2 regions of the Bradyrhizobium sp. 26S5 genome follow, and region 2 is predicted to be linked to the other one. Evidence: predicted binding sites of a transcription regulator. Region 2 holds the regulator's gene; the other holds the start of a gene.

What was found. The regulator PhoB, encoded in region 2, activates phosphate uptake and scavenging genes when phosphate is short. The targets are predictions, from matches to a motif close to TGTCATNNANCTGTCAT.
Region 1: a site for PhoB is predicted at 2,907-2,923, ahead of phnC (phosphonate ABC transporter ATP-binding protein). Genes of this name have one in related genera too.

The regions. Positions count from the first base shown of each region.
Region 1 is NZ_CP145948.1:2,516,327-2,521,352, forward strand. It holds gene hemC (hydroxymethylbilane synthase) at 1-286, shown strand, start outside; gene V5279_RS11815 (DUF1045 domain-containing protein) at 295-984, opposite strand; gene V5279_RS11820 (alpha-D-ribose 1-methylphosphonate 5-triphosphate diphosphatase) at 1,005-2,177, opposite strand; gene V5279_RS11825 (chloramphenicol acetyltransferase) at 2,174-2,839, opposite strand; gene phnC (phosphonate ABC transporter ATP-binding protein) at 3,039-3,854, shown strand; gene phnD (phosphonate ABC transporter substrate-binding protein) at 3,933-4,868, shown strand; gene phnE (phosphonate ABC transporter, permease protein PhnE) at 4,947-5,026, shown strand, end outside.
Region 2 is NZ_CP145948.1:8,738,284-8,743,309, reverse strand. It holds gene pstA (phosphate ABC transporter permease PstA) at 1-732, shown strand, start outside; gene pstB (phosphate ABC transporter ATP-binding protein PstB) at 729-1,547, shown strand; gene phoU (phosphate signaling complex protein PhoU) at 1,559-2,275, shown strand; gene phoB (phosphate regulon transcriptional regulator PhoB) at 2,405-3,115, shown strand; gene V5279_RS41385 (GcrA family cell cycle regulator) at 3,354-3,866, opposite strand; gene V5279_RS41380 (aspartate aminotransferase family protein) at 4,363-5,026, shown strand, end outside.

The DNA of each region.
Region 1 (5,026 bases), 3.4 Mb from region 2:
CGGGCGGATCGACAACGCGCCGTCGCGGCTCGCCGCCGAGGCCGAGCGCGAGGTGCTGTGGGTGCTCAACGGCCATTGCAATTCGCCGATCGCCGGCCACGCCACGCTTGCGGGGGCTGAGATGACGCTGCGCGCCTCGGTGCTCGACGAGGCCGGCGCCGGCTTCATCGAGGTAACGCGGCGCGGACCGGCGGACCGCCCGCGCGAGCTCGGCCGCGCCGTCGGTATGGAGCTGTTGGACAAGGGCGCCGCCGAGATCATCGCCCGCACCCGGGTCGAGGAATAGCGCCGCCGCTATGCCCGCAGCGGCCAGTTGCCGATGATGCGGAAGCGGGATGCGCTGTCGTCCTGCTTGAACAGCGCGATGCGGTCGACTGCGAGTGTCGCAAGCTCGATCGCGGCGAACTGCTCGCGCAGCCGTGCCACGATCGGGCCGCGCCGCTCGTCGCTCAGCCGCCCGGTCAACGTCATGTGGAAGCGGAATTCCTCCATGACGTAGGGATAGCCCCAGCGGTCGAGATAGTCGCGCTGCCGTTCCGTGAGCCGTTCGGGCTTGCGCCGCGCGCGATCGTCCGGCGTGAGCGGCGCGCGGAAGGCGTCGAACTCGGTGACGCAATCGGCGGCGAGCTGCTGGAGTTCGTCGGAGCGCTTCGCCGGGATCACGGCGATGAAACCGCTGATGGCATCGACAACAGGCTCGATCACCGGTATGCGCCGCGCGCGGCCTGCGAAGGCGGCGCAGGCGCCGAGAAGCTCGGCCTCGCTCCTGCCGTCGGCAAGCGCGGTCGGCGCCTTCAGCGTGGCGTGGAAGCCGTATTTGCGCGGGTCCTCCGTGACCTCGCGCCAATCGGGCGTGACGCCATCGGGAAACGGCAGATCGTCGCCAGACACGGCGTCATAGCCGAGCAGCCTCGAGCCGAAGCGGTGCAGGGCGCTGTCGGGTGACGGCGCATAGTAGATCGCGTAGCGCGGAGTGGGGGCCATGGCAGCAGAATAGAGCCTGACTATGCCGCCGCAACCGTCTTGCGCGGCGCGAGCGAGTGAACGAGGCAGCTTGCATCCGCCAGATGCACCAGCCGTCCGGCTGATATCACGGCGACGATGCGCGGCCGCACCGGCGCCTTGTCGTCGACGATGACGATGTCGGCGCGGCGGCCTGCGGCGAGCACGCCGCGATCGGTGAGCCCTGCGGCGCGCGCCGGCGCCGACGAGATCAGGTCCCAGGCCCTGGCGAGCGGCAGGATGCCGTCCGCTGCGAGGCGGAACGCCGCGAGCAGCTGCGCCGGATAATAATAGTCCGACGCCAGCACCGAGCAGAGGCCCTTGGCGATCATGTCGGACGCTTTGGTCCAGCCGGTGTGGCTGCCGCCGCGCACCACATTGGGCGCGCCGAACACGATGAAGTCATCAGCATCGGCGGCATCGCGCGCGGTCTCCTCGTTGACGGGGAATTCGGCAATCGCCGCGCCCAGCGCGCGAAACTCCTGACGCATCGCCGGGCTGTTGTCGTCGTGCGACAGCATGCGGATATCAGCCGCGCGTGCAGCCGCAGCCAGTCGCGCGATCGAGGCCGGCACCTCGGGGCGGCGAGCCACGACCCGGTCGAGCATGTCGTTGACGGCCTCGACGGAGAGCCCGGTGCGTTCGGCCAGCTGGTTGCGCTTCTTCGGCTTGACGTTGCTGTGGTCGTTGAAGGCGAACAGGTCGATGCGGCCTTCGGTGAGCCATTGGATGATCTCGGCCTCGGCGTCGAGATTGTGGGTCTCGTGACGCAAATGGAAGCGCGTGTCGGCGGCGAGAAGCGGCCGCAGCGCCTCGATCGCATCGAGCAGCTTGCGAGCGTTCTCCGCGCTGCGCAGGCCGGGCTCCCACGACCAGGTCGTGCCGTGGAACACGGTGGTGATGCCGTTGGCGATCGCCTGCCGGTCGCTGTCAACAAGCGCGACGTCGGTCGGGAAGTCGACGCCCGGGCGCGGCATCATCTGCCGCTCGAACGCATCGCCGTGCAGATCGATGATGCCGGGCAATACCAAGAGCCCGCCGGCATTGATGTGAAGCGCGGCGCGGCCTTGCTCGGCGCCGAGCGCGCCGATATCGCGGCCTGCGGTCCGCAGCGAGGTTTCGACCAATCCGCCGTCAACCAGCGTGCGTCCGCCCTCGATGAAAATGTCCGTCACGATGCGGCACTCCGTTGTTTGGCCTGTGCTTGGGATACGGCCTCGGCCTCATACTTGTCGAGGAATTCCTCCACCGCGAGCTTGCGAAAGTCGGGCAGGACACGGCGGAGTGTTTCGTGATCCCAGTCCCACCACGCCAGCGCAGCGAGACGATCCGCGACCGCTTCCGAGAAGCGCCGCTTCACCGGGCGCGCCGGATTACCGGCAACGATGGTGTAGGCGGGCACATCCTTGGTCACGATCGCGCCGGCGGCAACAACAGCGCCGGTTCCAATGTTGCGGCCCGGCAGCAGGATCGCGCCGTGACCGATCCAGACGTCATGGCCGATATGCACGTGATGCGCACGTCGCCAGTTGAAGAAGTCGGTGTCGTCGCTCTCGCCGGGAAAATAAGCGCTGGCGCGGTAGGTGAAATGCGCCTGTGTCGCGCGATGCATCGGGTGGTTGCCGGGATTGATCCGGGTCATCGCCGCGATCGAGCAGAACTTGCCGATCGATGTGTAGGTGATCTGGCTGTCGTTCACGACGTAGGAATAGTCATCCATGCTGACTTCAAGCAGGATCGTGCGCGCGCCGACCTCGGTATATTTGCCGAGCTTGCTCTCGCGGACCGACGCAGTCGGGTCGACGGTCGGCACAACCGAGAGTGTTTTTCCGGCCATCAGGGCTTCCGCAAATCTTGTAAGTCTTTGGCTTCCGGGAGATGCGCGCTCGTCATCGGGATGCTTGATGACAACATCATGACGTCACGATGACGGCAAGAGAGCAGGTGTGGACGATCGCCGCACCGCAACGTCGCGTCACATAACTGTAAAACACCGGGGATAGCGATGGCCCAACACGGCGCGGTTGGAGCATTACATGCTGGTGGTGGAAGGTTTGACGTGCCGGTTCGGCACAAAAGCCGCAGTCGACAACGCATCCTTCTCGATCGCGCCGGGCAGCTTTGTCGGTGTGATCGGCCGCTCCGGTGCCGGCAAGTCGACCCTGTTGCGGATGATCAACCGTCTCGCCGATCCGACCTCCGGCCGCATCCTGTTCGAAGGAACCGACGTGACTGCATTGCGCGGCAAGGCGCTGCGGCAGTGGCGGGCGCGCTCGGCGATGATCTTCCAGCAGTTCAACCTTGTCGGCCGTCTCGACGTGCTGACCAACGTGCTGATGGGCCGGCTGGCCCAGATCCCGTCCTGGCGTTCGTTGGCGCAAGCCTGGCCGGAGCAGGACAGGGCGCTCGCGATGTCCGCGCTCGATCAGTTCGACATCGCCCAGCTCGCGGCGCAGCGCGCCGACCAGCTTTCGGGCGGCCAGCAGCAGCGCGTCGCGATCGCCCGCGCGCTGGTGCAGGAGCCCGACATCATCCTCGCCGACGAGCCGATCGCCTCGCTCGATCCGCGCAACACCAAGATCGTGATGGATGCGTTGCTGCGCATCAACAAGCATTTTGGCATCACCGTGCTCTGCAATCTGCACTCGCTCGACCTGGCGCGGACCTATTGCGATCGCCTGGTCGGGATGGCGGCGGGTCGCGTGGTGTTCGACGGCGCCCCGGCGGCGCTGACCGATCATATCGCCCGCGAGCTCTACGACCTCGAGGCCAACGACGTCATGGGCGGCGCGCCAATGCCCGCGCCCGACGGCGCGACCGTTCCGGCACTCGGCACCGCCGCCGCGGCCTGAGCGTCGCGCGTTTTCCGATCTGAATGGCCGAGCATTTTGCCCGGCCAACAGGTGCAACCATAACAAAGAGGGGTAGTCATGTTCACTCGTCGCATCATTCTGGCCGGCGTCGCCGCGCTGGCGCTCACCGGTTCCGCATCCGCGCAGGACTGGAAGGCAAAATATCCGGAGCTCACCTTCGCGGTGGTGCCGGCGGAGAACGCCTCGGGCGTCACCGAGCGCTGGACGCCGTTCGTTGCGTATCTGTCGAAGCAGCTCGGCGTGAAGGTCACGCTGCGCATCGCCAATGACTACGCCGCCGTCATCGAAGGTCAGCGCGCCGGCAACATCCAGATCGCCAGCTACGGCTCGGCCTCGTTCGCGCGCGCGCGCCTGACCGGCGTCAAGACCGACGCGTTCGCCAACGACATCAACGCCGACGGTTCGACCGGCTACTACTCGGTGTTCTTCGTCAAGGCCTCGAGCCCCTACAAGAGCGTCGACGATCTGAAGGGCAAGAACCTCGGCCTGGTCGATCCGAACTCGACCTCGGGCAACAACGTGCCGCGCTTCGAGCTCGACAAGATGGGCATCGCCGACGCCGACACCTATTTCGGCAAGGTCGTGTTTACCGGCAGCCACGAGAACGCGGTTCTGGCGCTGGCGCAGGGCACCGTCGACATGGCCGCCAACCAGTGGACCAGCGACGACGATTCGACGCTGGCGCAGATGCTGACCAAGGGCATGCTGAAGAACGCCGACGGCTCGGCGATGAAGAAGGACGATTTCCGCATCATCCACAAGTCGGCGCCGATCATCAACGGACCCTATGCGTACAACGCCGATCTGCCCGAGGACCTGAAGGCTGCGATCGCGAAGGCCTTCTTCGAAGCCCCGACCAAGGACAAGGCCGCGTTCGACCGTCTCTCCGACGGCCAGAAGAAGGGCTTCCATCCCGCCACCACCAAGGACTGGGATGGCACGATCGAGCTGATCAAGTTCGTCGACGCTCTGCGCAAGAAGAAGGCGAGCTGATCGTTCGCCTGACGTCACGAGGCCGGGTCTGACAGCCCGGCCTTTGTTCTCAACTCCGAACCGGACTGGCACGCGTCGATGGCGACCGCCGTATCCATTCTTCCAGCGCAGCAACTGGCAATGCTGGAAGAGGCCTACCGCAGGTCGGTCTCGCGCAA
Region 2 (5,026 bases):
TACAACGGCCTCGCCGGCCTCAGCGTGCAGCTGTTCACCCAGAACACGCCGCCGCCGGGCTCGACCGACGGCGGTCTGCTCAACGCCATCGTCGGCTCGGTCATCATGACCGTGATCGGCGTCGGCATCGGTGCGCCGCTCGGCCTGTTCGCCGGCACCTACCTCGCCGAATACGGCAAGAACGACAAGCTCACCTCGGTGATCCGCTTCATCAACGACATCCTGCTCAGCGCGCCCTCGATCATCATCGGCCTGTTCATCTATGGTGCGGTCGTGGTGCCGATGCGCGGCTTCTCGGCGATCGCAGGCGCGCTCGCGCTCGCTGTGATCGTGATCCCGGTCGTGCTGCGCACCACCGAGGACATGCTGCTGCTGGTGCCCAATCCGCTGCGCGAGGCGGCCTCCGCGCTCGGCCTGCCGCGCTCGCTGGTGATCAAGCGGATCGCTTATCGTGCAGCGCGATCCGGCTTGATCACCGGCGTGCTGCTGGCGACCGCCCGCGTCGCCGGCGAAACCGCGCCGCTGCTGTTCACCGCGCTGTCGAACCAGTTCTTCAGCTGGGATTTGACCAAGACCATGGCCAACCTGCCGGTGACCATCAACAACTTCGTGCAGAGCCCCTACGCCTACTGGAAAGAGCTGGCGTGGAGCGGTGCGCTGCTCATCACATTCACTGTGCTCGCGCTGAACATCGGCGCGCGCATCCTTGGTGCCGAAAGGGCCGCAAAATGACCGAGCTTTCCGTCTCCACGACTGCCGCGAGCCACGTTCCCCAGGTGCCGCTGCCGGAAGCGCCGCCGAAAGTCACGGTGCGCAACCTCAACTTCTATTACGGCGAGCACCACGCGCTGAAGAACATCAACCTGACGCTCGGCACCAACCGCGTCACGGCGTTCATCGGCCCGTCCGGCTGCGGCAAGTCGACCTTGCTGCGCATCTTCAACCGGATGTATGACCTCTATCCAGGCCAGCGCGCGGTCGGCCAGCTGATGCTGGACCAGACCAACATTCTCGATCCCAAGCTCGACCTCAATCTGCTGCGTGCGCGGGTCGGCATGGTGTTCCAGAAGCCGACGCCGTTCCCGATGACGATCTACGAGAACATCGCCTTCGGCATCCGCCTCTACGAGAAGATCTCGAAGTCCGAGATGGACGACCGGGTCGAGAAGGCGCTGCGCGGCGGCGCGCTGTGGAACGAGGTCAAGGACAAGCTGAACGCCTCCGGCCTGTCGCTCTCCGGCGGCCAGCAGCAGCGGCTGTGCATCGCACGCACCGTGGCGGTGCGTCCCGAGGTGATCCTGTTCGACGAGCCGTGCTCGGCGCTCGACCCGATCTCGACCGCCAAGGTCGAGGAGCTGATCCAGGAGCTCTCCGAGGACTACACGATCGCGATCGTCACCCACAACATGCAGCAGGCGGCGCGCGTCTCCGACAAAACCGCCTTCATGTATCTCGGCGAGCTGATCGAGTTCGACGACACCAACAAGATTTTCACCTCGCCGAGCGATCGACGCACGCAGGACTACATCACCGGCCGGTTCGGCTGAGGAGACAAGCGATGGCTTCTGAACATACCGCCAAGGCATTCGACAGCGACCTGCAGGAGTTGACCCGCCTGGTCGCCGAGATGGGCGGCCTCGTCGAGCGCATGATCACCGAGTCGGTCGACGCGCTGATCCGCCGCGACGTCGCGCTGGGCAAGCGCGTGGTCGCCGCCGACATCGAGATCGACAATCTGCAGCGCGTCATCGAGGAGCGCGCGGTGCTGACGATCGCTCGCCGCCAGCCGATGGCGATCGACCTGCGCGAGATCGTCAGCGCGATGCGCGTCGCGACTGACCTCGAGCGGATCGGCGACCTCGCCAAGAACATGGGCAAGCGCGTCGCGGCGCTGGAGAGCGATTTCCAGCCGCTGAAGTTGATCCGCGGCCTCGAGCACATGACCGATCTCGTACTGTCTCAGGTCAAGTCGGTGCTCGACGCCTATGCCGCGCACGATCTGCCGGCGGCGATGAACGTCTGGAAGGGCGACGAGGAGGTCGATGCGATCTGCACCTCGCTGTTCCGCGAGCTGCTTACCTACATGATGGAGGATCCGCGCAACATCTCGTTCTGTATCCATCTGATGTTCTGCGCCAAGAACATCGAGCGGATCGGCGACCACGCCACCAATATCGCCGAGACCGTGTTCTACATGATCGAGGGCCAGCAGATCACCGACAAGCGTCCGAAGGGCGATATGACCAATTTCGCCACCACGGTGCCGGGCAACTAGGGCATGATCCGCATCGGCGGAACCGGATTGTCGTCGCGACAAACCGTTTCCACGGGGAATATGCTCAGGGGTTGAGTGTTTCGGTTTGCGTTTGGGCAACGGATCACCACAGAGAAAGAACTTAGACCGATGAGCGCACGCATTCTGGTAGTCGAAGACGAGGAAGCGCTGACGACGCTGTTGCGCTACAACCTCGATGCGGAAGGCTACGACGTCGAAACGGTGGGACGCGGCGACGACGCCGACACCAGGTTGAAGGAGCGCATCCCCGACCTCGTGGTACTCGATTGGATGCTGCCGGGCCTGTCCGGCATCGAGCTGTGCCGCCGTCTGCGGGCGCGGCCCGAGACCAAGCAGCTTCCGATCATCATGCTGACCGCGCGCGGCGAGGAGAGTGAGCGCGTGCGCGGGCTTGCCACCGGCGCCGACGATTACATCGTCAAGCCGTTCTCGGTGCCCGAGCTGCTCGCGCGGGTGAAGGGCCTGCTGCGCCGTGCGAGCCCGGAGCGGCTTGCCACCGTGCTGACCTATGGCGATATCGAACTCGACCGCGAGAAGCGCCGCGTGGCGCGCTCCGGCCGCCCGATCGATCTCGGGCCGACCGAATATCGTCTGCTCGAATTCTTCCTCGAGCATCCCGGCCGGGTGTTCAGCCGCGAGCAGCTGCTCGACAGCGTCTGGGGCCGCGACATCTATATCGACGAGCGCACCGTCGACGTGCATATCGGCCGCCTGCGCAAGTTGCTCAATCCGGGCCGCGAGCAGGATCCGATCCGCACCGTGCGCGGCGCCGGCTACGCGCTCGACGACCGCTTCGCGAAGGCCGAGCCGCAGCCGTAAGGCCGCGCGGCATTCACAAGCCGCAACACGGCGTCGTCCCGGCGAAAGCCGGGACCCATACGCCGCGGCCGGCGCAATGGGCAAGTGGCCAGACAGCTTTCTAACAACACCCATTCGTGGTTATGGGTCCCGGCCTGCGCCGGGACGACGCCGGTGATGCATCCGGGCGACGAGCCACAAAAAAATCCCCGCTTTCACGGGGATTTCTTTTTCAGTCCTACGCCAGTTTCCCGAGTGCTCACTTGATCTGCGGTTTCGCCGACGGCCGGCGGCGATCGCCGGCGGGCTGGTAGGCGACGCGCGAGTGGTGTGCGCAATAGGGCAGGCCGCCGAGCGCCTTGCCGCCGCAGAAGAAGAATTCCGGGCTCGAGGGATCGCCGACCGGCCAGTGGCAGGTGGCTTCGTTCAGCTCGAGCAGCGACAGCCGCTGGCTCATCGGCACCACGTTGTCGTAGGAGATCGGATCGGGCTCCATCTCGACCTCGAAGGCATGCGCCAGCGCGGTGTTGCCGCGCGAGACCGGACGCGCCACCCGCATCATGTGCTGGGCGGGGCGGGCCTTGCGCTGCCGCGGCGCCGCCGTGGAGGGGGCCTTGGCGCGGCCGGAGAGGCCGAGCCGATGCACTTTGCCGATCACGGCGTTTCGCGTCACATTGCCAAGTTCCGCGGCGATCTGGCTGGCCGAGAGGCCAGACTCCCAGAGCTTCTTCAGCTGCTCGACGCGATCGTCGGACCAGGTCAATACAGTCATCGCATTCTTCCTTTCGCATGGCGCCGGCCAGTCATTGGAGCGACGCTGCGAGCCAAATCCGGGTCAAAATCCCAGCGGCCAGAATCCCTTAGCCCTCGCCGGGCGCGGTTTTGAGCCCGAACGTTTACGTGTGACACGAAGGCTACTTAGAGGGTCCAGTACTGCCGCACGAGATGTCGTACCCGACAGGCCAAACGCTACAATATGGCGTGACTCTGGCGCAAGAGTCCGCGGCCGTGCGTCCACATGTTCCCACAAAGTTAAGCACTGCAATGAGGCTTTTCCACCGCACCGGAATGCTCCGGATTGCGCTCGTTCCGCATCGCAGGAAGGTCGGCAAAGGCCGGCTGCTGGCGATTGACACCTACTGGCCGCAGCATAGAATGCCTGTACGTGCCGCCCGCAAAGGCGGCCGTTTTGTTTTCCGAAGCTGGCCGTTGCTGCACTGGCGTCAAGCCGCCCGGCAATTGTCGGCTTCAAACCGGCAGTGAACGCCATGACCAACAGCGCCTCGTCGCATCTGCTCCCCGTCTTCGCCCGGGTCGATCTCGGCTTCGAGCGCGGCGAGGGCGCCTGGCTGATCGCAACCAACGGCGACCGCTATCTCGATTTCACCTCGGGCGTTGCGGTGAACGCGCTCGGGCATGCGCATCCGCATCTGGTCAAGGCGCTGCAGGAACAGGCGACCAAGCTCTGGCACATGTCGAACCTGTTCAAGAGCCCGGACGGCGAGGCGCTGGCCGCCCGGCTGTGCGAGCAGAGCTTTGCCGACTTCGTGTTCTTCTGCAATTCCGGCGCAGAGGCGATGGAAGGCGTGATCAAGCTGGTCCGCCACTATCACTTCTCCAAGGGCCATCCCGAGCGCTACCGCATCATCACCTTCGAAGGTGCCTTCCATGGCCGCACGCTGGGTACGCTGGCCGCGACCGGCTCGCCAAAATATCTCGAGGGTTTTGGCCCGCCGATGGACGGCTTCGACCAGGTGCCGCACGGCGACATCGAGGCGGTGAAGAAGGCGATCGGCCCGCATACCGCCGGCATCCTGATCGAGCCGGTGCAGGGCGAGGGCGGCGTGCGCTCGGCGCCGCAGGCGTTCTTCAAGGCGCTGCGCGCGCTGTGCGACGAGCATGGCCTGCTGCTCGCATTCGACGAGGTGCAGA